Regions from separate parts of the Streptomyces sp. WMMC1477 genome, predicted to be linked through region 4. Evidence: riboswitches for the same ligand, from Rfam matches in the RefSeq annotation. Region 4 holds a riboswitch; each other region holds the start of a gene.
What was found. A riboswitch is a leader RNA that binds a small molecule or an ion and turns the genes downstream of it on or off. The one in region 4 is predicted to bind cyclic di-AMP.
Positions count from the first base shown of each region.

Region 1: it holds a riboswitch for cyclic di-AMP, as region 4 does, so the genes downstream of both, O7609_RS09945 (LysM peptidoglycan-binding domain-containing protein) here and O7609_RS05620 (transglycosylase family protein) in region 4, are expected to answer to the same signal.
Region 2: it holds a riboswitch for cyclic di-AMP, as region 4 does, so the genes downstream of both, O7609_RS21030 (M23 family metallopeptidase) here and O7609_RS05620 (transglycosylase family protein) in region 4, are expected to answer to the same signal.
Region 3: it holds a riboswitch for cyclic di-AMP, as region 4 does, so the genes downstream of both, O7609_RS08020 (LysM peptidoglycan-binding domain-containing protein) here and O7609_RS05620 (transglycosylase family protein) in region 4, are expected to answer to the same signal.

Region 1 is NZ_JAPZBD010000003.1:2,170,204-2,175,990, reverse strand. Features, by position in the region: gene O7609_RS09955 (BACON domain-containing protein) at 1-252, shown strand, start outside; gene O7609_RS09950 (CYTH and CHAD domain-containing protein) at 288-1,805, opposite strand; gene O7609_RS09945 (LysM peptidoglycan-binding domain-containing protein) at 1,912-2,646, opposite strand; cyclic di-AMP (ydaO/yuaA leader) riboswitch at 2,651-2,862, opposite strand; gene O7609_RS09940 (hypothetical protein) at 3,496-4,248, opposite strand; gene O7609_RS09935 (Ppx/GppA phosphatase family protein) at 4,387-5,319, shown strand; gene O7609_RS09930 (S8 family peptidase) at 5,772-5,787, shown strand, end outside.
Region 2 is NZ_JAPZBD010000003.1:4,714,835-4,720,621, reverse strand. Features, by position in the region: gene O7609_RS21035 (GntR family transcriptional regulator) at 1-536, opposite strand, end outside; gene O7609_RS21030 (M23 family metallopeptidase) at 695-1,429, opposite strand; cyclic di-AMP (ydaO/yuaA leader) riboswitch at 1,440-1,578, opposite strand; gene O7609_RS21025 (M16 family metallopeptidase) at 1,825-3,216, opposite strand; gene O7609_RS21020 (M16 family metallopeptidase) at 3,213-4,604, opposite strand; gene O7609_RS21015 (DNA gyrase/topoisomerase IV subunit A) at 4,885-5,787, shown strand, end outside.
Region 3 is NZ_JAPZBD010000003.1:1,751,488-1,757,274, forward strand. Features, by position in the region: gene O7609_RS08000 (Ppx/GppA phosphatase family protein) at 1-320, opposite strand, end outside; gene O7609_RS08005 (DUF501 domain-containing protein) at 317-874, opposite strand; gene O7609_RS08010 (FtsB family cell division protein) at 937-1,437, opposite strand; gene eno (phosphopyruvate hydratase) at 1,553-2,833, opposite strand; gene O7609_RS08020 (LysM peptidoglycan-binding domain-containing protein) at 3,212-3,901, opposite strand; cyclic di-AMP (ydaO/yuaA leader) riboswitch at 3,908-4,063, opposite strand; gene O7609_RS08025 (transglycosylase family protein) at 4,328-5,389, opposite strand; gene O7609_RS08030 (cytochrome P450 family protein) at 5,504-5,787, opposite strand, start outside.
Region 4 is NZ_JAPZBD010000003.1:1,188,062-1,193,848, forward strand. Features, by position in the region: gene nirB (nitrite reductase large subunit NirB) at 1-999, shown strand, start outside; gene nirD (nitrite reductase small subunit NirD) at 999-1,382, shown strand; gene O7609_RS05605 (protease inhibitor I42 family protein) at 1,495-1,968, opposite strand; gene O7609_RS05610 (hypothetical protein) at 2,121-2,399, shown strand; partial or broken gene O7609_RS05615 (AAA family ATPase) at 2,339-2,791, shown strand; cyclic di-AMP (ydaO/yuaA leader) riboswitch at 3,271-3,443, shown strand; gene O7609_RS05620 (transglycosylase family protein) at 3,509-4,753, shown strand; gene ppdK (pyruvate, phosphate dikinase) at 5,115-5,787, opposite strand, start outside.

The DNA of each region.
Region 1 (5,787 bases), 980 kb from region 4:
TCCGGAACCCTGCGACCGGGTGAGTCGGCCACCGTCAGGGTGACCGTCGACCGGGACGCCGAGCCCGCCGGCACCTGGTCGGCCCGCATCCACATCGCCCCGGCCGACGCCGTCGTCACCGTCGAGGGGGAGGGCGCGGCACCTGACCCCGGGCCCTCCGAGCCCCCGCAGGACCCCGGGCCGAGCGACCCCCCGCCCTCCGGCGACCCGAGCGGCGAGCCCTCGACGGAACCCTCCTCGACCCCGGGCTGAGCCGGGGCCGAGCCCGGCCGGGGCGCTGGGGCGGCTCAGCCCGGCAGCCGCCCGTGCACCGAGCGCCACAGCCGTGGCAGCTCCCGCTCGTACCCCTCGGCGAGGGCCGCCTCCCGCGCGTGGAGGAGGCCGTAGGTGAACGAGGGCTCCCCGGCCGTGTGCGCCCGCAGGGCCAGCTCGCGCAGTGCCCGCCGGGCCACGACGCTGTCCTGGTGCTCGCCGAGCAGCTTCTGCACGGACGTCAGGGACCGGGCGGCGCGCTTGGCCCGCCTGCCCAGCGCGGGACGGGCCGCCTCGGCCGCGTAGCGGGCCCGCTTGGCGGCCTTGCGGGCCTCGTGCAGCGCGCGGTCGCGCTCGTCGCCCGGCGGGAGCTCCAGGGCCCGGCCGACGCGGGCGTCCAGCCGCTCGACGTCCCGCCGCAGGACGCGGGCGAGGACCTCGGGTGCGGGGCGCTCGGCGGCCGGCCGCAAGGGCGGGTCGGCCAGCAGCTCGTCGAGCTCGCGCAGCAGGACGAGGTGGTGCGGGTCGTCGAGGACCTCGATCGCCCGGGTCCGTGAGCCGCCCCGCCGTGCCCGGTCCTCCGCCCGCAGGCGGTCGGCGACCGGACCGAGCCGCAGCGCGGGCGGCAGTTCGGCCAGCCGCCCGGAGAGCCGCTCCGCCAGCACCTCGCGGTCACGGTCCTGGGCGAGCCCGGCGGCGAGCCGGCGCAGCTCCTCGCCCAGCGGGTCGGTGACGGCGCGGTCGAGGACGGGGGAGGCCGAGCGGAAGCAGCTCCGCAGCCGCCGGGTGGCCACCCGCATCCGGTGCACCGAGTCGGGCACGTCGCGGCGCACCGCCGGGTCCAGCGCGACCAGGGCCTCGACCTGCTCCCGGACGTAGTCGAGCACGCACGCCCCGGCCGTCCCCGGCGCTGGCGCCGCAGGCTCGGGGGCGCTCCCGGAGGGCGCTTCTTCCGGGGCCGTCTCCGCGAGGGCCCGCTCCAGCTTGGAGGCCGCCCGGGCCCGCCGCAGCCCGGCGGCCAGCAGCCGCTTCTCGATCCGGTCCAGCAGCTTCGGCCGCCCGTCCGCCGCAAGCTCCGCCTCGACCTCGGTCCACCGCGCCGGGCGCCCGGCGGCCCCGGAGGGGCGTCGGGCCCGGACGTGGTCCACCGACACCTCGGCGAGCGGCGTGCCCTCGGCGTCGCGCAGGCCGCGGGCCCGGCGCTCGGAGACCAGCTCCATCACCGGCACGAGCGGCGCTTCCCGCACCCGGGAGTGCACGAGCGCGATCAGCTCCCGCGGCACCTCCGGGGCCAGCGGCGCCCGGATCTCCTCGCGGACGTCGGGCCCGACCGGGAACTTGAGGTGCCAGCCGTCGTCCGACCCGCCCGTCCGGCGGCGCAGGGTGATCCCGGCGGCTGCCAGCCGTCCGTCGGCGGTGTCGTAGTACACGGCGTCGAGCCGCTGCCGCCCCGCGTCGACGACGGAGCCGACCCCGCGCACCCGCATGTCGGGGGGCTCGATGTCGTCGGCGGCCTCGTACTTGCGTTCCGTCTCGCGCACGGCGTCCACCATGTCTGGACGCTACGCCCGGTGCCGCGGCCGGGCAACGGGACCGGAAACGGCCGCTGCCGGCCACCGCGGGGGCGGTGGCCGGCAGCGTGCGTGCGCGTCGGTCGGCTCAGTACGGGCCGTTGACGTTGTCGATCGAACCGTAGCGGTCGGCCGCGTAGTTGCAGGCGGCGACGATGTTCGCGACCGGGTCGTACTGGTCGTGCGGGGTGCCCGCGACGTGGTAGGCGTCGAAGGTCGGCTTGATGACCTGGAGCAGCCCGATGGACGGGGTGCCGCGCTGGGCGTTGATGTCCCAGTTGTTGATGGCGTTCGGGTTGCCGCTGGACTCCCGGATGATGTTGCGGTGGATGCCCTCGTAGGTGCCCGGGATGCCGTGCTCGGCCATGATGTCCAGGGCCTCGCGGATCCAGCCGTCCAGGTTGTTCGTGTAGCTCTTGGCGGCGACGGTGCGCTCGGCGGAACGGTCGGCCCGGTCCTCGGTGCCGCGCGCCTCGGCCTGCGGGATGGTCAGCTCCTGGCCGGGGAGGATCAGGTTCGGGTCGGTGCCGACCGTCTCCTCGTTCTCCTCGTACAGGGCCTCCCAGCCGCCCTCGACCTCGTGGTCGGTGGCGATGCCGTGCAGGGTGTCGCCGGACACGACGGTGTGGCTCTCGGCCTCGGCCTTGGCCTGCGGCGCGGCGGCGGGCTTCTGCACGACGGAGGTGGGGGCGGCCTGCGCGGTGCCGGCGGCGACCAGCGGCATGGCGAAGCCCGCGGTGCCGATCGTCAGGGCGAGGGAAAGCCGGGAAACGCTGCGGGTGTTGAGGGCGGTGCGGGCGCGGCGGTGGCGGCCACGAGACATAGGGGTGTCCTCTCCTACGCCTGCGAGGTGAGCTGTCGGATTCGGGCGAGAGTTGCCCGGCCATTTCCCTCGAAAGGCCCTCGGGGCCCGCTGGTGCCGTATGTGGCACGGCGCTTCGAGAGGCGTGGCTTCACCCCAAGCCGGTCACGGAAACCCGTGTCCGGCGGCTTACCTGGTTCCCCCGCTCCTGCCGCGGTGACGTGGTGCTTTACCCCATGGCCCGGGCGGCAGGATTCGGCGTCCGGGTCGGGACTCCCCCCAGGTGGGTCGGGAGCGGACACACATAAACACAGGGATTTCGCCGGGGACAAGCAGCAGGGATACCGACATTTGGCGCCCAACCGACGATCATGAGGAATTCTGCAACAGAACGCGTCTGTGCCTTTTCCGTGTGTGAGAGGGAAGGTGAGGGGCGATGTGTAAGAGGGCCTTTTTTCCGGGGAGTTGTCGAAGGCCGTATGGCGGTCGCCACGTGGTTGCGCCCAGCGGTCGACTTTCCGTGTGACGCTCACCACGCCTATTCACATAGTCTGGCAAATCCGACATTTGAATTCAGGCATCCGCCTCTGGAGTCGATGGCTTTAATTCGGACATCAAGGCTTTTTCGGGGTGAATGGCTCGCAGGGATGGGGAGCGGGAGGCGGCGGGGTCTCGGCGGTTCGCCGAGACCCCGCCGGTCCCCGGCGGCTCCGCGTGACGCTCCCCGGGGGCATGGCGCCTGGCGTCGCCTCTCGTGCCGCTCGGTGCTCCGCCCGTGCCGGGTTCCCGTGGCCGGGCTCCCGCGGTGCCGAACCGCCGGGCCGGCGGCCCGGCGGTCGGCGGCCCGGCCTGACCGGCCGCTCGGGCCGGTCAGGGGCGGGGCGGGTCCGCGGGATGGGGGGCGAGGGGGAGCTGGGCGGCGAGCCGGGTCTCGCACAGTTCCACCAGCCGGTCGTAGGCGTCCTTGCCCATCAGCTCGGTCAGCTCGGCCCGGTAGGAGACGTAGACGGGGTCCGCGCCCTGGTGGGCCGCCGGTGCCCCGGTGCACCACCAGTGCAGGTCGTGGCCGCCCGCGCCCCAGCCGCGCCGGTCGTACTCGCCGATCGAGACCTGGAGTCTCTGCTCGCCGTCCGGCAGCTCCACCCACTGGAAGTCGCGGCGGATCGGGAGCTGCCAGCAGACGTCCGGCTTGGTCTCCAGCGGCTCCCGCCCCTCGCGCAGCGCGAGCAGGTGCAGGGCGCAGCCTCCGCCGCCGGGGAACTCGGGGCGGTTGTTGAAGATGCAGGCCCCGCCGTAGCGCCGGGTCTTGCGCTCGCCGTCCTCGTCGACCTCGGTCCAGCCCGAGCGGATGCCCTCGTCGTGGAACTGCCACACCTCCGGCGTCAGCCGCTCGACGTGCTCGGTGACGCGGCGCTCGTCGTCCTCGTCGGAGAAGTGCGCGCCGAGCGTGCAGCAGCCGTCGCTGGCCCGCCCCGCCCGGATGCCCTGGCAGCCGTTGCCGAAGATGCAGCCCCAGCGGGAGGTGAGCCAGGTCAGGTCGCAGCGGAAGACCTGATCCTCGTCGGCCGGGTCGGGGAACTCCACCCAGGCCCGCGTGTGGTCGAGGTCGACCTCCTCGCCCATGGCCCGACGCTGCTCGCCGCCGATGTTCCCGCCGGCCTTCCGGCTTTTGCCCGACTTCTTCGCGTTCGTCTTGCTCACGACTCCAGCGTACGGGCACGGGGCGCGACCACCGGGGCCGGCGCGTTAGCGTTCTTCCTCATGAGACTCGGTGTCCTCGATGTGGGTTCGAATACCGTTCACCTCCTGGTGGTGGACGCGCACGGGGGTGCCCGTCCGCTGCCCGCCTACTCGCACAAGGCGGAGCTGAAGCTCGCCGAACTGCTCGACGAGGACGGGGCCATCACCCCGCAGGGCGTGGAACGGCTGGTCGCCACCGTCAAGGAGGCGCTGGAGGTCGCCGAGGACATGGGGGTGGAGGACCTCCTGCCGTTCGCGACCTCCGCCGTGCGGGAGGCCTCGAACGACGGTGACGTGCTGGGGCGGGTCGCGCAGGAGACCGGAGTCCGGCTGCGCGTCCTCTCCGGCCCGGACGAGGCGCGGCTGACGTTCCTCGCGGTGCGCCGCTGGTTCGGCTGGTCCTCGGGGCGGCTGCTGGTCCTCGACATCGGCGGCGGCTCGCTGGAGATCGCCTGCGGCTTCGACGAGGAGGCGGACGCCGCCGTCTCCCTGCCGCTGGGCGCCGGCCGGCTCACCGCGTCCTGGCTGCCGGGGGACCCGCCGGACCCGGACGACGTGCGGGCGCTGCGCCGCCACGTCCGGACCGAGATCGCCCGCGTCGTGGGCACCTTCAGCCGCCTGGGCGCCCCCGACCACGTCGTGGCGACGTCGAAGACGTTCCGGCAGCTCGCCCGACTCGGCGGGGCGGCCCGCTCGGGCGAGGGGCTGTACGTCCAGCGGGAGCTGAGCCGCACGTCGCTGGAGGAGTGGGTGCCGCGGCTCGCCACGATGACGGCCGAGCAGCGCGCCGAGCTGCCCGGGGTCTCGGAGGGCCGGGCCCGCCAGCTCCTGGCCGGGGCGCTCGTCGCCGAGGGGGCGATGGACCTCTTCGGGGTGGAGACGCTGGAGATCTGTCCGTGGGCGCTGCGCGAGGGTGTGATCCTGCGCCGGCTGGATCTGCTGCGCTCGGTGTGACCGCCCGCCGCGCCCGGCTGCCCACTGCCCGCCGGGCCACGCCGCCCACCGCCCGCCGCGCCCCCCCGCCGGGCCGCCGCCCGCACGGCTGCCGCCCGCACCGCCGGGGCCGTGCGGGCGTGCGCCGCGTGCCGCTCCGGCTGACGCGGCGTCACCTCGCGCCCGCTCGGGGTGAAAAAAACTTCAAGATCGTGCGGGGCTCGCTACGCGCGTCAACTTCCCGCGCGTGAAGCCGACTTGATCGCCGCATGACCTGCAGTAACAGATCTCCGGAAATCGGAACGAGGGCCCCGCGATGCGGTCGGCGGGGCGGGTTCGCGGCATGTGTCCGCGAGGAAAAACTCATGTGAACCACTTGCCTAACGCCTGTTCGCCGGTGGAGGGTCGGCGCTGCGTGGATGACATGTCCGCGTCGACAGGCCCGTTACATCCTCGAACGGACAGGACCCTTCATGACAGTCATGCGTT
Region 2 (5,787 bases), 3.5 Mb from region 4:
TGCTCGCGCCAGACGGCCGAGGCCCGCTCCACCGCGCCGGGGGCGTTCTCCTGCTCGACGGCGTACATCCAGGTGATCTTGCGGCGGAGCTGCACCAGGAGCGTCTCCAACGCGGGGCTGCCGCTGGCCTGCGCCAGCGTCTCGTGGAACCAGTCCCCCAGAGCGCGCAGGTCGGAGAGCTGCCCGCGCTCGGTGCGCTGGCGTCCGAGACGCACCAGGCCGCGCAGGACCTTCAGGTGCGCTCCGGTCCGCCGGTGCGCCGCCCGTGCGGCGCCGAGCGGTTCCAGCAGGGCCCGCATGTCCAGCAGATCGGCCGCCTCCTGCTCGGTCGGCTGGGCGACACAGGCCCCCGCGTGCCGCCGGGTGGTGACGAAGCCCTCCGATTCCAGCGTGCGCAAGGCCTCGCGCACCGGCACCCGGGAAACGCCGTAGCGGCGGGCGAGCAGCTCCTCGGTGAGCCGGGAACCCGGCGGCAGCGCACCGCTGACGATGTCGTCGCGAACCGCTGTGCACACCATGTGCGCGGAAATGCGCATACCCCAACCTCCGCCGTTATCCCCACGTTATGAGCGTCGCTGAACCGAACTGTATTCCACTCTTCCGAGAATTCCGATGCCCGGCTGAGATGCGACGGAAAAACGCCGGACCCCCGGCCGTGAGGCCGGGGGTCCGGGAGTGTGGGGAAGGAGCCGCGTCAGGACAGCGGCACACCCTTGCCGCGCAGGTAGTCGACCGGGTCCATGTCGGAACCGTAGCCCGGGGCGGTACGGGCCTCGAAGTGCAGGTGTGGGCCGGTGGAGTTGCCGGTCGAGCCGACCTTGCCTATCTCCTGGCCGACACCGACCTGCTGGCCGACCGAGACCCCGATGGCCGACAGGTGGCCGTACTGGGTGTAGGTGCCGTCGTTGTGCTTGACGACGATGTTGTTGCCGTAGGCGCCGCCCCAGCCGGCGGTGACGACCGTACCCGCGGCGACCGACTTGACGGGGGTGCCGGTACGGGCGGCGAAGTCGATGCCGCTGTGCTTGCCGGACGACCACATCTGGCCGCCGCTCTTGTAGGGCGTCGTCACGTCGCCGCCCGTGACGGGGGCCACGACGCTCGGGCGGGGCTTGGAGCGGTTGGCGCGCTCGGCGTCCTCGCGCTCGGCCGCGGCCTTCTTCTCCGCCGCCTTCTTCGCGGCGGCCTTCTTCTCGGCCTCGGCCTTCTCCGCCGCGGCGCTCTTCTGCGCGGCGGCCTGGTCGGCCACGTGGCCGGCGAGCGAGGGAGCGATGGCGAGCGCCTCGCTGAAGGTGTTCTTGTGCTCGGCCGCGGCGGCGGGCCCGGCGACGACGCCGGCCACACCGACGGCGACGGCCGCGGCGGCGGTACCGAGACGGATGGAACGGGTGGAACGGTTCAGCTTGCCGGAGGCACGGTTGAACGCCAAGAGTGTGGGTCCTTTCCTTCCTTCTCGCCTACCGGGTTAGCTGACGGGTTCGGAGCAGGAAGGTCTCCTACGGGCACACAGGCCCGATTCACCCCAAGGACATGTGGGTCCCCGGCTCCCCCTCGTCGGGGACTCGGCGATGATGCGCTGCACGTCGGCCGCAGGCCGCGGTCGCTTCTGACGGGCAACGGGGACGACGTTAAACCGGACATCCCGGGCGGGCCAAGAAAATCCGGCACTTTGTCGTACATGCCACATTGCCCAGGTCATCGGGGTGATCCGGGCCACGTGAAAGGGGCTCCGGACAGCCCGCAGCCCCGGAGGGCCGGGCCCTCCGGGGCTGCGGGAGGCGTCCACGGGACCGTGCCGACCGGCCGGACCCGCTCCGCGCGGGGCTATTCGCCGCGCACGACGGTGACCTCCCCGATCCCCAGCTCACGCACCGGGGCCTCGATCTGCTCCGCGTCCCCGACCAGGACGGTGACCAGGCGGTCGACCGGGAACGCGGCCACGGCCGCGGCGGTGGCCTCCACCGTGCCCGTCTCGGCCAGCCGCTCGTACAGCCGCGCCTGGAAGTCGTCCGGGAGGAACTGCTCCACCTGGTCCGCCAGGGTCCCGGCGACGGCGGCCGCCGTCTCGTACCGCAGCGGAGCCACGCCGACCAGGTTCTGCACGGCGGTGTCGCGCTCCTCGTCCGTCAGCCCCTCGGCCGCCACCGTCCGCAGCACGGTCCACAGATCGGCCAGCGCGGGGCCGGTCACGTCGGTGGCCACGGAACCGCTGATCGCGAGCATGGCCGCGCCGCGGCCGTCGGGCGTGGAACGGAGCACCTGGCTGTAGGCGCGGACCCCGTAGGTGTAGCCCTTCTCCTCGCGCAGCACGCGGTCCAGCCGCGAGGTGAGCGTACCGCCCAGGCAGTACACGCCCAGCACCTGCGCGGGCCAGACGGCGTCGTGCCGGTCGGCCCCGGTGCGGCCGATGAGCAGCTGCGTCTGCACGGCCCCCGGCCGGTCGACGATGACCACCCGGCCGGTGTCGTCCGAGGTCACCGGCACCATCGGGGCGGGCGCGGCGGTGGAGCCCGTCCAGGCGCCGAGCGTCTCGGCCAGCGACCCCGCGAGGTCGACCCCGGTGAAGTCGCCGACGACGACGGCCGTGGCGGCGGCCGGGCGCACGTGTGCCTCGTAGAAGGCGCGCACGGCGGCGGCGTCGATGTGCCGGACGGTCTCCTCCGTGCCCTGCCGCGGGCGGGACATCCGCGCGTCGGCCGGGAACAGCTCCCCGGCCATGGCGATCGCGGCGCGACGGGCCGGGTTCGCCAGCTCGTGCGGGATCTCGTCCAGGCGGTTGGCGACGAGCCGGGCCACCTCGCCGTCCGGGAAGGCGGGGGCCCGCAGCGCGTCGGCCAGCAGCCCCAGCGCCTTGGGCAGCCGGGAGGCGGGCACCTCCAGGGACACCCGGATGCCGGGGTGGTCGGCGAAGGCGTCGAGCGTGGCGCCACAGCGCTCCAGCTCGGCGGCGAACTCCTCCGCCGTGTACTTGTCCGTCCCCTCGCTCAGGGCACGCGCCATGATCGTCGCGACGCCGTCCAGCCCCTCGGGCTCGGCGTCCAGCGGAGCGACGAGGTTCACGTCCACCGCCACGACCTGCTGGCCGGGCCGGTGGCAGTGCAGCACGGTCAGCCCGTTGGACAGCGTGGCACGCTCGGGCGCCGGGAAGGCCCAGGGCTTGGCCTCGCCGCCGCGCGGCTGCGGGTGGAACTCCATGGTGGGGGTGGCGTCGCTCACTGCTCGGCCCCTTCCTGCGCGTTGTGGTGCACGTCGGCCACGTCGTCGGCGATGACCTCGGTGGCCTCCTCCGCCTCCTCCGGCTGCGGGCCCGACGTCGGTTCGTAGACCAGCACGGCCCGGTTGTCCGGCACCAGCCGCGCGGCGGCCACCTCCCGCACCTCCTCCGGCGTGACCTCCAGGACCCGCCGCACCGCCGTCAGGGCGAGCTGCGGATCACCGAAGAGGACGGCGTAGCGGCACAGTTCGTCCGCCCGGCCGCTCACCGTCGCCAGGCGGTCCAGCCACTCCCGCTCCAGCTGGGCCTGGGCTCGCTCCATCTCCTCGGGGCTCGGCCCCTCCGAGGCGAACCGGACCAGTTCCTCGTCGACCGCCGCCTCGATCTCCGCGACGGTGGACTCGCCCGACGCCTTGACGTCCAGCCAGCCGAGCGAGGGGGCGCCGGCCAGCCGCAGCATGCCGAAGCCCGCCGTCACCGCCGTCCGGTCCCTGCGCACCAGCCGGTTGTAGAGGCGGGACGACTCGCCGCCGCCCAGCGCCGTCAACGCCAGGTCGATCGCGTCCGCCTCGCGGGTGCCGTCGTGCGGAAGCCGGTAGGCGTGCAGCAGCGCCCGGGAGGGGACGTCCTCGTAGAGCGTGCGCCGCGGCTCCTCCCCCATGACGTCGGGCAGTCGGCCGTCCCGGGGCGGCTGCTTGCCGTCGTGCCCGGGAATGGAGCCGAAGTACTTCTCGACCCAGGCGAGCGTCTGCTCCGGGTCGATGTCCCCGACGACGGACAGCACCGCGTTGTTGGGCGCGTAGTACGTGCGGAAGAACCGGCGGGCGTCCTCCAGTGAGGCCGCGTCCAGGTCCGCCATGGAGCCGATCGGGGTGTGGTGGTACGGGTGGCCCTCGGGGTAGGCCATGGCCACCAGCGTCTCGAAGGCCGTGCCGTAGGGCACGTTGTCGTACCGCTGGCGGCGCTCGTTCTTGACGACGTCCCGCTGGTTCTCCATGGACTCGTCGTCCAGGGCGGCGAGCAGCGAACCCATGCGGTCCGCCTCCAGCCACAGCGCCAGCTCCAGTTGGTGGGCGGGCATCGTCTCGAAGTAGTTGGTGCGCTCGAAGCTCGTCGTGCCGTTCAGCGAGCCGCCGACACCCTGGACCAGTTCGAAGTGCCCGTTGCCCGGCACCTGGGCGGAGCCCTGGAACATCAGGTGCTCGAAGAGGTGGGCCAGCCCGGTGCGGCCCGTGACCTCGTGCCGGGAACCGACGTCGTACCAGAGGCAGACGGCGGCGACGGGGGTCAGGTGGTCCTCCGAGAGCACCACCCGCAGGCCGTTGGCCAACCGGTGTTCGGTTGCTGTGAGCACTCCCTGGGGAGGCGGGGGCGTGGCCGTGTACGCCATGCGCGATGTGTCCCTTCGTCTGCGGGGCGGCGGGTGGACGGGGCGGTTCGGCTGTCGTTTCCGGGCCGGCCGGAGGGGCCGGCCCGGGCTGCCCTGTCACTCTATGCAAGCGCGGCGGGGCCGCGCGAAGTTCCCGGCCGGGCGGGGTGGACGGCGGGTTGTCCGCGGCTGGGTCCACAATGGTCCGCGTCAGTGCCAGCACATCCGCTTCGGCGCCCCGGCCGTACCCAGCCCGTACCCGGTGGCGCGACCGCGCGTATCCGAAGGAGCAGCCGCCGCGATGGCCCGCCGCAGCACGAAGACCCCGCCGCCGGAGGATTTCGAAGAGCGCATCCTCGACATCGATGTCGTCGACGAGATGCAGGGCTCCTTCCTGGAGTACGCCTACTCGGTCATCTACTCGCGGGCCCTGCCCGACGCTCGGGACGGGCTCAAGCCCGTCCACCGGCGCATCCTCTACCAGATGCACGAAATGGGACTGCGCCCCGAGCGGTCCTACGTCAAGTGCGCCCGCGTCGTCGGCGAGGTGATGGGCAAACTCCACCCGCACGGCGACAGCGCCATCTACGACGCGCTCGTCCGCATGGCTCAGCCGTTCTCGATGCGGCTGCCCCTGGTGGACGGCCACGGGAACTTCGGCTCGCTCGGCAACGACGACCCGCCCGCGGCCATGCGGTACACGGAGTGCCGCAGCGCCTCGGCGGCCGGGCTGATGGTCGAGTCGATCGACGAGGAGACGGTCGACTTCGCGCCGAACTACGACGGCAGCGAGCAGGAGCCCGTGGCCCTCCCGGCTGCCTACCCGAACCTGCTCGTCAACGGGGCCTCCGGTATCGCCGTCGGCATGGCCACGAACATGCCGCCGCACAACCTCGGCGAGATCATCGCCGCCGCCCGGCACCTGATCAAGCACCCCGGTGCGGATCTCGAGACCCTGATGAAGCTGGTCCCCGGCCCGGATCTGCCCACCGGAGGGCGGATCGTGGGGCTGGGCGGCGTCAAGGACGCCTACGCCAAGGGGCGCGGGACCTTCAAGATCCGGGCCACGGCCGAGATCGAGCAGGTCACGGCGCGGCGAAAAGGCCTCGTCGTCACCGAACTGCCCTTCACCGTCGGCCCGGAGAAGGTCATCTCCAAGATCAAGGACCTGGTCAACTCCAAGAAGCTCCAGGGCATCGCCGAC
Region 3 (5,787 bases), 560 kb from region 4:
TCGGGCTCGACGCCGAGGATGTCCACCACACCGCGGACGAAGTCGTCCCGGTTCTCGGCGTCCCGGGAGGCGGAGGTGGCGACGAAGCGGACGCGGGCGGCGTCGAGGGAGCGGATGACGTCGGCGTACTCGCGGCACGCGGCGAAGGTGCGCTCCAGGGCCTCGGAGGCGAGGCGCCCGGTGCGGTCCACGCCCTGGCCGAGCCGGACGATCCGCATACGGCGGTCCAGCTCCTTGAAGGCGCCGGTGGCCGGATCGAGGTCGGCGACGAGCAGGCGGATGGAGTTCGTGCCGCAGTCCACGGCGGCCACGCGGGTCATCGGTCGGTCTCCTCGGCGTCGGCGGCCCGGGTTCCGGTCTCGTCGGTGGTGACGCAGGGGCCCTTGCGCCACCACTCGGGAAGCAGCGCGATGGCCTCGTCGCCCAGGGGGTTGACACCGGGGCCGGCGACGAGCGAGTGGGCGACGAGGACGTGCAGGCACTTGACGCGGTCGGGCATGCCGCCCGCGCTGGGGAAGCCCGCGAGGACGTCGATGGCGTCGCGCCGGGCGATGTAGTCCTCGTGTGCCGCCCGGTACGCGGCGGCCAGCTCGGGGTCGGTGGCGAGCCGTTCGGTCATCTCCTTCATGACGCCCTCCGCCTCCAGGGTGCCGATGGCGGAGGCGGCCCGCGGGCAGGTCAGGTAGTACGTCGTGGGGAACGGCGTGCCGTCCTCCAGCCGCGGGGCCGTCTCGACGACGTCGGGCTGTCCGCAGGGGCAGCGGTGGGCGATGGCCCGCAGGCCGCGCGGCGGTCGGCCGAGCTGCGCCTTGAAGGCGGCGACGTCCGCGTCGGTGGGCGGCGTGGGGTCGGTCGGGGGCGGCGGAGTGTCCATGCGGGCGGTGTGTCTCTCGGGTCGGATCGTCAGGGGAGATGAGCAAGCGGAGGGGCGGGGGCTCAGCCCGCGTCGGCGCGGTCGAGGCCGTCGAACAGGTTGGTGTACCAGGCGCGGCCGGCGCCGCCGTCCTCGCCGCGGTGGCGCGGTGCGTCGGTCTCGTCGGCCCCGCCGGTCCCGCTCCGCACGATGTAGCCGCGCTCGCCGGTGCGGACGTAGTGCAGGTGCTCGCGGGCGAGCTGCTCGACGTAGGCCGGGTCCTGGAGGCGGGCCTTGAGCTCGCGCAGTTCGGCGACGCGCTCCTCGGTCTCCTTGAGCTTGCGGCGCTCCTCGGCGATGTCTGAGCGCTGGGAGACGTAGCTGCGCGTCGGGTAGGCGAGGGCGACGACGAGGGAGCACAGGACGAGTGCGAGGAGGGCGGCGCGCCCGGTGAGGCGGCTGCGGCGCGGCCCGCCGCGGAGCCGTCGGCTCTGCGCGCGGTAGACGCGCTCGGCGGCCTGCTCACCCAGCGCCCTGAGCCGGGTCGCGGTGGAGAACCGTTCCCGTTCCGGGGCACCTCCCAAGGGTCCACCTCCCTGATCGCTGTCCGAACGGTACGTCCCGGCCCACGGTACGCGGGACCGTGGGCCGGGACGCGGCGGCGTTCGACGTCGGCCGTCAGACGCCGGCCGTGAGACGTCAGCCCTTGAAGCGCGGGAACGCGCTGCGGCCGGCGTAGACCGCGGCGTCGTCGAGGATCTCCTCGATGCGCAGGAGCTGGTTGTACTTGGCGACGCGCTCGGAGCGGGCCGGGGCACCGGTCTTGATCTGGCCGCAGTTGGTGGCGACGGCCAGGTCCGCGATGGTGACGTCCTCGGTCTCGCCGGAGCGGTGCGACATCATGCACTTGAAGCCGTTGCGCTGGGCCAGCTCGACGGCGTCCAGGGTCTCGGTCAGCGAGCCGATCTGGTTGACCTTGACCAGCAGGGCGTTGCCGGCCTTGTCGTCGATGCCGCGCTGCAGGCGCTCGGGGTTGGTGACGAACAGGTCGTCACCGACGAGCTGGACCTTCTCACCGATCTGGGCGGTGATGGTCTGCCAGCCCTCCCAGTCGTCCTCGAACAGCGGGTCCTCAATGGAGACCAGCGGGTACGCCTCGGCGAGCTCGGCGTAGTAGGCGGTCATGTCGGCGGCGCTGCGGGACTGGCCCTCGAACTGGTAGGCGCCGTCCTTGTAGAACTCGGAGGCGGCGACGTCCAGGGCGAGCGCGATGTCGCGGCCGGGCGTGTAGCCGGCGGCCTTGACGGCCTCCAGGATGAGGTCCAGGGCCTCGCGGTTGGAGCCGAGGTCGGGCGCGAAGCCGCCCTCGTCGCCGAGGCCGGTGGACAGGCCGCGCTCCTTCAGGACGGCCTTGAGCGCGTGGTAGACCTCGGTGCCCCAGCGCAGCGCCTCGGAGAAGGACTCGGCGCCGATGGGCGCGATCATGAACTCCTGGATGTCCACGTTGGAGTCGGCGTGGGAGCCGCCGTTGAGGATGTTCATCATCGGCACGGGCAGCAGGTGCGCGTTGGGCCCGCCGAGGTACCGGAAGAGCGGCAGGTCGGAGGCCTCGGAGGCGGCGTGCGCGACGGCGAGGGAGACGCCGAGGATGGCGTTGGCGCCCAGCGAGGACTTGTCGGCGGTGGCGTCCAGGTCGAGCATGGCCTGGTCGATGAGGCGCTGCTCGGTGGCGTCGTAGCCCACCAGCTCGGGGCCGATCTGCTCGATGACGGCGAGGACCGCCTTTTCGACGCCCTTGCCGCCGTAGCGGCCCTTGTCGCCGTCGCGCAGCTCAAGGGCCTCGAAGGCGCCGGTCGAGGCGCCGGACGGCACGGCCGCGCGGCCGGTGCTGCTGTCGTCGAGGCCGACCTCTACCTCGACCGTGGGGTTGCCTCGCGAGTCGAGGATCTCGCGGGCTACGACGACGTCGATGGACGGCACGAGGTTCTCCTTCGTGTGGGTCGGTCTTCCTGAGGCAGGAGCCTAGCGGTCCGGTGGCCCGCGGTGGGCCTGCGGGCCGCGTCCGGGGCGAGGCGCCGCGGTGAATTCCCAGCTCAGAGGCGAACCAGGTTTTGTTCATTGACTGAAGATAATGCCGTCGTCTCGCTGTGCGGACGGATACGCCGACGGCTCGGCGGGCCCGCGGCGGGGGACCCGGCCGGCCCCGGCGCGAGGGCCGCGGCGGGCCGTCGCGGAGTGCACACCGGGTACACACCGGCCGGCACGGGGCGCGCGGCGGGCCCGGCACAGGGGACGCGTGCCGGGCCCGACCGCCAGGGTCACCCTCGGAGGGCAGCCCCCGAGGGTGACCCGCCCCGGTCACACCTCCAAGCGCTGACCGGGGAAGATCAGGTCGGGGTCGGCCCCGACGACGGCCTTGTTGCGGGCGTAGAGCTCCTGCCAGGTCATGCCGTGGCGGTGGGCGATGGCGGCCAGCGTGTCACCGGGGCGCACGACGTACGTGCCGCCCTTCCCCGACTGCCCCTTGGCATCCTGCTGCGCGGGGGCGGCCTGCTGGGACTGCGGCGACTGACCCTGCTGCGGCTGCGGCGGCCGGGGGCGCGGCTGCCGCTGGGCGGCAGCCCCACCCGGCGCCTGCGGGGCGACGTCGGCGGGCGGGGCGTCGGCCGTGAGGCCGCCCTCCTCGGCGCAGGCCCAGGCTCCCGGGCCCTGCATCTCCAGGAGCCGCTCGGCGACGGCGATCTGCTGCTCCTTGGTGGCCAGATCGGCCCGCGGCGCGTACCGGAGTCCGCCGGCCGCCTCCCAGCTCGACTGGGCGAACTGGAGTCCGCCGTAGTACCCGTTCCCCGTGTTGATGCGCCAGTTCCCGCTCGACTCGCACTGGGCGACCTTCTCCCAGGTGTCGACGGAGGCGGCTTGCGCGCTGCTCGCCATCACCACCGGGCCGCCGACAGCGGCGCCGGCGAATCCGGCGAGCGAGGCGGCGAGGCGGACGACGACGGGCTGACGGTTACGACTCTTGGCGGAGTCCTTGTCGGTGAACAGCATGGACGGTCTTCCTCACCGGACGCCTGCGAGGTGAGCTGTCGGGTTCGGACGCGTGAGTCGCCCGGTCCGGCGCGGCGTTCCCGCGCCGGACTTCACCCCGAGCCGCCTGGGCGGCACTCGCCTGGTTCCCCCGCTCCTGCCTGCGGTTCGCGGACGCGACGATGTTCCCGCCGACCGTCGGCAGGATTCGGCGTGACGGTCGACGACCCCACGGGAGTGGGCGATGCGAACGTAGACCTACCACAATAATCCGATCAAACACCCCTGAAACCGACACGAGGGGATGACTTGACGCCTCGTCATATCGATTCCGCAGGTCCCGGCACGCTTGCCCGGGGCCCGCAACCCGGACACGCCGACAAAGGAATGTGACGATCGTCACATTGCATCCGGACGGGTGAGGTCCGCTCCTTCCCGGGCCGTCAACTACTCCTGAACGAGCGGAAGTCGAAGCTCCTGCCCGGGCAGAATCAGGTCCGGGTCGGCGCCGACGACAGACTCGTTCGCCGCGTACAACGCGGGCCAGCCGCCGTCCAGACCCTGCTCCGCGGCGATCCCGGACAGCGAGTCCCCCGCGGCGACGAGGTACTCGACGGCCGGCCCCGCCGGAGCCGCATGCCGCCCGGAGCCGCGCTCGGAGCGGTCCGCCGCCTCCCGGCCGGACTCCCTCGGGTCACGGTCGCCCCGATGACGCCCGGTGCCCTCCGTGCCGCCGTCGGAGTCGACGTCCGGAGCGGAGGAGTCCACGTCGGGGGCGGACGGGTCGCCCGGGGTGGAGGAGTCCACGTCCGGAGCGGAGGAGTCGCCCGAGTCGCCCGGCACTCCGGTCGGCGTCTCACTCGGCCTCTCGGGCGGCGTCTGACCCGGCGTCTGCCCCGGGCGCCCGGTCGCCGCGGCGGAGGGCGCGCCGGACCCGGCGTCGGACCGCTCGCCGGAGCCCGGCTTCTGCTCACCCGGGGTCGCGTCCGCGTCGGGAGCCGCCGGCGTCCCGGTCGCCCCCGGGGTGCCCGGCTCCGGCGCGCCCTCGGCCGGGTGCTCGGCGTCACCCGTGCCGTCCGGCCCGCCGGGGGCCGGGGGCGGCTGGGGCGCGGGCGTCTCGGTCACGCCGTTGACCGCGGCCGTGAGGCCGCTCGTCACGGCGCACGAGGGCCAGGCGTCCGGGCCCTCCGCCGCGAGGACCGCCTCGGCGACGGCGATCTGCTGCCCGCGGCTGGCGAGGTCCGGGCGGTCGGCGTGCACGGTGCCGCCGTACTGCTCCCAGGTGCGTTGGGTGAGCTGGAAGCCGCCGTAGTAGCCGCTGCCCTCGTTCGCGCTCCACGCGCCGCCGCTCTCGCACTCGGCGACGCGGTCCCACACGGCCCCGTCGGCGGCCTGGGCGCCGGAGGCCGCGAAGAGCGGCAGGGCCATCCCCGCGCCGGTCACCCCCGCGGCGACGACGACGGCAGGGGCCTGACGAGGGCGACGATGCCGCCCGCTCCCGGAACGCATGCGGTGACCTCTCCTGAGACGACGAGCGGTCCCGCGACGGGGTCCGCTGACGGCGGAAACCTAACGTCGAACACCCGTCCATCACAACCCAGTGTCGCAAGGATCACGCGACGGTCACGGACTGTCGCCGACTGACCCCCCGTCAGGCGTGAACTCGACGGGCAGGCTGCGCAGACCGCGCATGATGAGGCCGCCGCGCCACCGCAGTTCCTCCGGTTCGGCGGCACATCGCAGGTCGGGGAGCCGGCGCAACAGTGTGGCGAGTGCCGTCTGCCCCTCCAGCCGGGCCAGCGGCGCGCCCAGGCAGTAGTGGATGCCGTGCCCGTACCCCAGGTGCTGGTTGTCGCGGCGGGCGAGGTCGAGCATGTCCGGGTGCGGGAACTTCGCCGGGTCCCGGT
Region 4 (5,787 bases):
CCGGCCGTCGCCTCGATCATCGCCTCCCTCGCCCCCGTCATCGGCGCGGGCGGGTACGTCCTCGACGGCGAGCAGGCCGCCCTCCAGGACACCAACGACCACCATCTCGCCAACCTCCAGCGCAACGGCTCCTACTCGATCGTGCCCCGCATCCCCGGCGGCGAGATCACCCCGGAGAAGCTGATCGTCATCGGCGAGGTCGCCAAGGAGTTCGGCCTCTACACCAAGATCACCGGTGGCCAGCGGATCGACCTCTTCGGCGCCCGGGTGGACCAGCTCCCCGTCATCTGGGCCCGGCTGGTGGACGCCGGCTTCGAGTCCGGGCACGCCTACGGCAAGGCGCTGCGCACCGTCAAGTCCTGCGTCGGCCAGACCTGGTGCCGCTACGGCGTGCAGGACTCCGTGAAGATGGCCATCGACCTGGAGCTGCGCTACCGGGGCCTGCGCGCCCCGCACAAGCTCAAGTCCGCCGTCTCCGGCTGCCAGCGCGAGTGCGCCGAGGCCCAGAGCAAGGACTTCGGCGTCATCGCGACCGCCAACGGCTGGAACCTCTACGTCGGCGGCAACGGCGGCGCCACGCCCCGCCACGGCGACCTGCTCGCCCAGGACCTCTCCGACGCCGAACTCGTCCGGCTCATCGACCGGTTCCTCATGTTCTACATCCGCACCGCCGACCGGCTGGAGCGCACCTCGGTCTGGCTGGAGCGTACCGAGGGCGGACTCGACCACGTCCGGGACGTCGTCGTGCACGACTCCCTGGGCATCTGCGACGAGCTTGAGGCCATGATGGCCGAGCATGTCGCCGGCTACCGGGACGAGTGGGCCGAGACCCTGGACGACCCCGAGCGGCTGCGGCGCTTCGTCTCCTTCGTCAACGCCCCCGACGCCCCCGACCCCTCCGTGCGGTTCGTGCCCGAGCGCGACCAGACCAAACCCGACCTGGAGATCCTGGCCGGCCCCGACCTCCCCGTCCGCACCCTCGAAGGAGCGCAGAGCTGATGACCGACGTCCTCATCCCGGAAGGCTCGGAAGGCACCGCGGCCGACACGGCGACCCTCGTCCGCGTCGAGGTGCGCACCCCCGGCGGCTGGGCCGCGGTGTGCGACAGGGACCACCTCGTCACCGGCCGCGGCGTCGCCGCCCTGCTGCCCGACGGCAGTCAGATCGCCCTGTTCCTCGACCGCTCCGGCGTCGTCCACGCCATCGGCAACCGCGACCCGTTCACCGGCGCCTACGTCCTCTCCCGCGGCCTGCTCGGCTCCGTCGGCGGACAGCCCTTCGTGGCCTCCCCGCTGCTCAAGCAGCGCTTCGACCTCGCGACCGGGCGCTGCCTGGACGACGAGACGGTCGCCGTTCCGGCGTACGCCACCCGGCTGCGCTGACCCGAGCCCGGCGCCGCCCTGCCCTGTCCATATCCGGCGGCGCCGCACCTCTCCGGGCTCCCGCCGGGCCGTGAGCGGCCCGGCGGGCCCCGGCGCCACGCCGGGGCCCGGCTCACCCCCGCACCGTGATGGTGAAGGTCACCGCGTCGGCGCCCTCGGACTTCTCGTGTTCGGTGCCGCACCCGTCGCAGTGGCGGAGCCAAAACCGCGTGGTGCCCGCCGACGCGGCCCGGAACGTGTAGGAGTGCGTGCCCCCGGCCCCCGGCTCGGTACCGCCGCTCTCGTACCGGTCGTCGGTCAGCGTGACGACCCGCGGGTCGGGCTCGGGGTCGAGAACGGCCCACCTGTAGGGGGTGGACTGGTTCTCCTTCAGCGCGATGGTGAACGTCTCCCCGATGGAGACCTCCACCTCGGTCCGCTCCAGACCGTAGGTCGGTCCCGGTTCCGGTTCCGGCGTGATGTCGCTGGGACTCGTGACGGGGAGGGGTTCACTGTCACCGTCATCGCCACCGCAGGCCCCCAGGGCGAGCGTCGCGGCCAGCACGAGGCACGCGAAGGCCCTCGGCCGACGGGCTACGGCGGTCATGGTCCATCCGGGACGTGCTCGCCGCATGGTCCCCCCCCCCAAGCTCTCCGGCCGCACCCGGCCCGAACCAGCGGGAGGCGGCTTCGACACACCGCTGAGCAAGGTCCCATGCGGGCGGTCCCCGGAGCAAACGGCGGACTCGTGTGAAGGGGATGGACCGGGACGCGGAGATCCACCGGGCGACCGCGCGGTTGCGCGCACTGCGGCGCTTCGGGCTGGACCTGTGCCTCGGTCACATCGTCGGCGAGGACGACGGCGAGCGCCTGTACGTGGGGCGGCTCGGGCTGACGGACCGTACGGGGCGCCGGCTGCTGCTGGACTGGCGCTCCCCCGCCGCGGAGCCGTTCTTCGGGGCCACCCACGCCGACCGGAGTCCTGGCCGGAGCGGCTCCGGAGAGTCGGGCTGGACCGGGTCGAGCTCGCCTCCCTGACCGTCAACTACCGGACGCCGGAGGAGGTCATGGCGGAGGCGGAGCCGGTCATCCGGGAGGCGCTGCCGGACGCCAACGTGCCCACGTCCGTCCGCGGCTCCGGGGTCCCCGTCACCCACGGGTCCGTCTCGGAGCGGGACGCGATCCTCGACGCATGGCTCGCCGAGCACGCCGAGGGGGTCGCGTGCGTCATCGGCGACCCGACGTTCCAGGGCACGTCCCGCGTCCGCTCGCTGACCCCGGAGCTGGCGAAGGGGCTGGAGTTCGGCCTGGTCGTCCTCGTCGGCCCCGAGCGCCTCGGCGAGGGGATCGCGGGGGCGGTCGACCGCTACGTCGCGATGACGAGGGCCACCCAGCGGCTCGTCGTCCTGTCCGGCTCACCGGCGGTCTGAGGGACCCGGTCACGGGCCCCGGGGCCGGGGGCCGTGACCGTTCAGGTGGACGGGAACGCGGACCTGCGGGTGACACGGAAGGCGGACCGGAGGGTGGTCCGAGGGCCCGTCAGGACGCTCTGCGCGTTTGCGTAGGGAATCGCCCGATATAAGGGCTCGACACGACGATCAGGTGACAGGACTCACAACCCCCTCCGCTCCGCCGCTGCACTCCCCCCCCGGGCTTTTTGCCTCCCGAGTGCCAAATTCATCGTTGACCAGGGAGTTTCGGACATACGGAAAGATCCGGAACCTTACCCTCGGAATCAGCACCGGTGCACACGGTGCCGGACCGGGGCCCGAGTCCGGCGTGCCGGAACCCGGCGCTCGCGCGCGCTGCTTGTCTGGCGCAAACGCTTGTGATTACGGTTCGTCCGCCCCCGCATCGGATGCGGAGGCCCCGCCGCCGGGACGCCGAATCCTGCCGCCCGGCCGGGGGGACACCAGGAAGCCCAGGCGGCAGGAGCGGGGGAACCAGGTAAGCGCCGTACCGCGTATCCGTACCGGTGCGGCTAGGGGTGAAGCCACAGCCCGACGCGTGACGCGTGGGGACGTGGCCGGGCTACTCCGGCCCGAATCCGACAGCTCACCTCGCAGGCGTAGGAGAGGAACACACCTATGCCCCGTGGTCGTCATCGCCGTCCGCGCAAGCCCCTGATATCCCGTCACGTAGCCCGCGTGTCCCTGGCCGTCACCGCCGGTGGTGTCGCCGTTCCCCTCGCCGCCGCGGGCTCCGCGAGCGCCGCCGACGTCTCGGTGTGGGACAAGGTCGCCCAGTGCGAGAGCACCGGCAACTGGTCCATCAACACCGGCAACGGCTTCTACGGCGGCCTGCAGTTCCAGCAGTCCTCCTGGGAGGCCGCGGGCGGCACGCGGTACGCGCCCCGCGCCGACCTCGCCACCAAGGACCAGCAGATCGCCACCGCCGAGCGCCTGCTGGAGATGCAGGGCCCCGGCGCCTGGCCCACCTGCGGCCCCCGCGCCGGCCTGACCCAGGGCGGCCCGGCCCCCGAGATCACCCCGGCCGGCGCCTCGGCCGAGGGTGAGCGGAAGGCCGAGCAGGCCAAGGCCGAGCGGCCCGCCGAGAAGGCGGACAAGAAGGCGGAGAAGAAGCCTGCCGCCAAGGCCAAGACCGAGGCCGCCGCCGAGGACTACACCGTCGTCAGCGGCGACACCCTCTACGGCATCGCCACCACGCACGAGGTGGACGGCGGCTGGCCGGCCGTCTACGAGGCCAACCGCCAGGTCGTCGGCGCCGACCCCGACCTGATCTTTCCGGGTCAGCGACTGAGCCTGGACGTCACCCAGGCCGCCACGCCGACGCCGAAGCCGGAGAAGTCCGGGAAGAAGGCCGAAGCCGACAAGGCGGAGAAGAAGGCCGAGAGGAAGGCGGAGAAGGAGGAGCAGCCCGAGGCGGAGAAGCCCGCACCGGCTCCGGAGCCCGCCAAGGACGCGCCCAAGCCCGAGCCGAAGCCCGAGCCCAAGGCCGAGGAGCCCGCCGAGAAGGCCGCCCCGGCCAGCGGCTGGGTCCGCCCGGTCAACGCCTCGATGAGCACCCCCTACCGGGCCACCGGCTCCTACTGGGCCAGCGGCTACCACACCGGTGTGGACTTCTCCGCGCCGTCCGGCAGCACCGTCCGCGCGGTCGGTGCGGGCACCGTGGTCTCCGCCGGCTGGGGCGGCTCGTACGGCAACCAGATCGTCATCAAGCACGCCGACGGGCGCTACAGCCAGTACGCCCACCTCTCCTCGCTCTCCGTCTCCGCGGGCCAGAGCGTGAGCGGCGGCCAGCAGATCGGTCTCGTCGGCTCCACCGGCAACAGCACGGGTCCGCACCTGCACTTCGAGATCCGCACCGGTACCGGCTACGGCTCGGACATCGACCCGCTGGCCTACCTGCGGGCCAAGGGCGTCGCCATCTGACCCCGAGCCATCGGCTCACCCACGGCGGAACCGGCCGTGCCGCACCGCGGCGCGGCCGGTTCCGCCGTTCCGGGTCTCAGCGGGCGGACGCCGCCACCTCGGCCACCAGACGGCTGGTGACGGGGACGGGCACCCCGTGCCGGCCGGCGGCGCGTTCGTCCGAGGGGCGTCACCGACGAGGTGGGCGGCCCCTTCCGCGGCTGAACCGCCACCGGGGCCCCGGACTGACCGGCTGACGGGCCCGGGCGGAGCAAAGGGGGCGGTACGGCACCTCCGCACAGGTGCCGTACCGCCCCTCTTCCGGATGCCGGGACCGCCGCGCGGTGAGGGTTCGGCTGCGGCGGCCCCGGCAGGCGGTTGGTCAGCGGCTGTCGCTGCCCACGCTCTCCGCGGCGGCGCGGCCGGCCTCCAGCCGGGCCACCGGGATGCGGAACGGGGAGCAGGAGACGTAGTCCAGGCCGACCTCGTGGAAGAAGTGGACGGACTCGGGGTCGCCGCCGTGCTCGCCGCAGACGCCCAGCTTGAGGTCGGGCCGCGTGGCGCGGCCTGCGGCCACGGCGTCGGAGACGAGCTTGCCGACACCGTCCTTGTCGATGGTCTCGAACGGCGAGACGCCGAAGATGCCCTTCTCCAGGTAGGCCGTGAAGAAGCTGGCCTCCACGTCGTCCCGGCTGAAGCCCCACACGGTCTGCGTGAGGTCGTTGGTGCCGAAGGAGAAGAAGTCGGCGGACTCGGCGATCTGACCGGCGGTCAGCGCGGCGCGCGGCAGCTCGATCATCGTGCCGAGCGTGAGCTTCAGCTCGACGCCGTGCTCGCGCTCGATCTCGGCGATGACGCGCTCGGCGTCCTCGCGGACGATCTCCAGCTCCTGCACGGTGCCCACGAGCGGGATCATGATCTCCGCGCGCGGGTCGCCCTTGGCGGCCTTGCGCTCGGCCGCGGCCTCCGCGATGGCCCGCACCTGCATGGTGAACAGGCCGGGGATGACCAGGCCCAGGCGGACGCCGCGCAGACCGAGCATCGGGTTCTGCTCG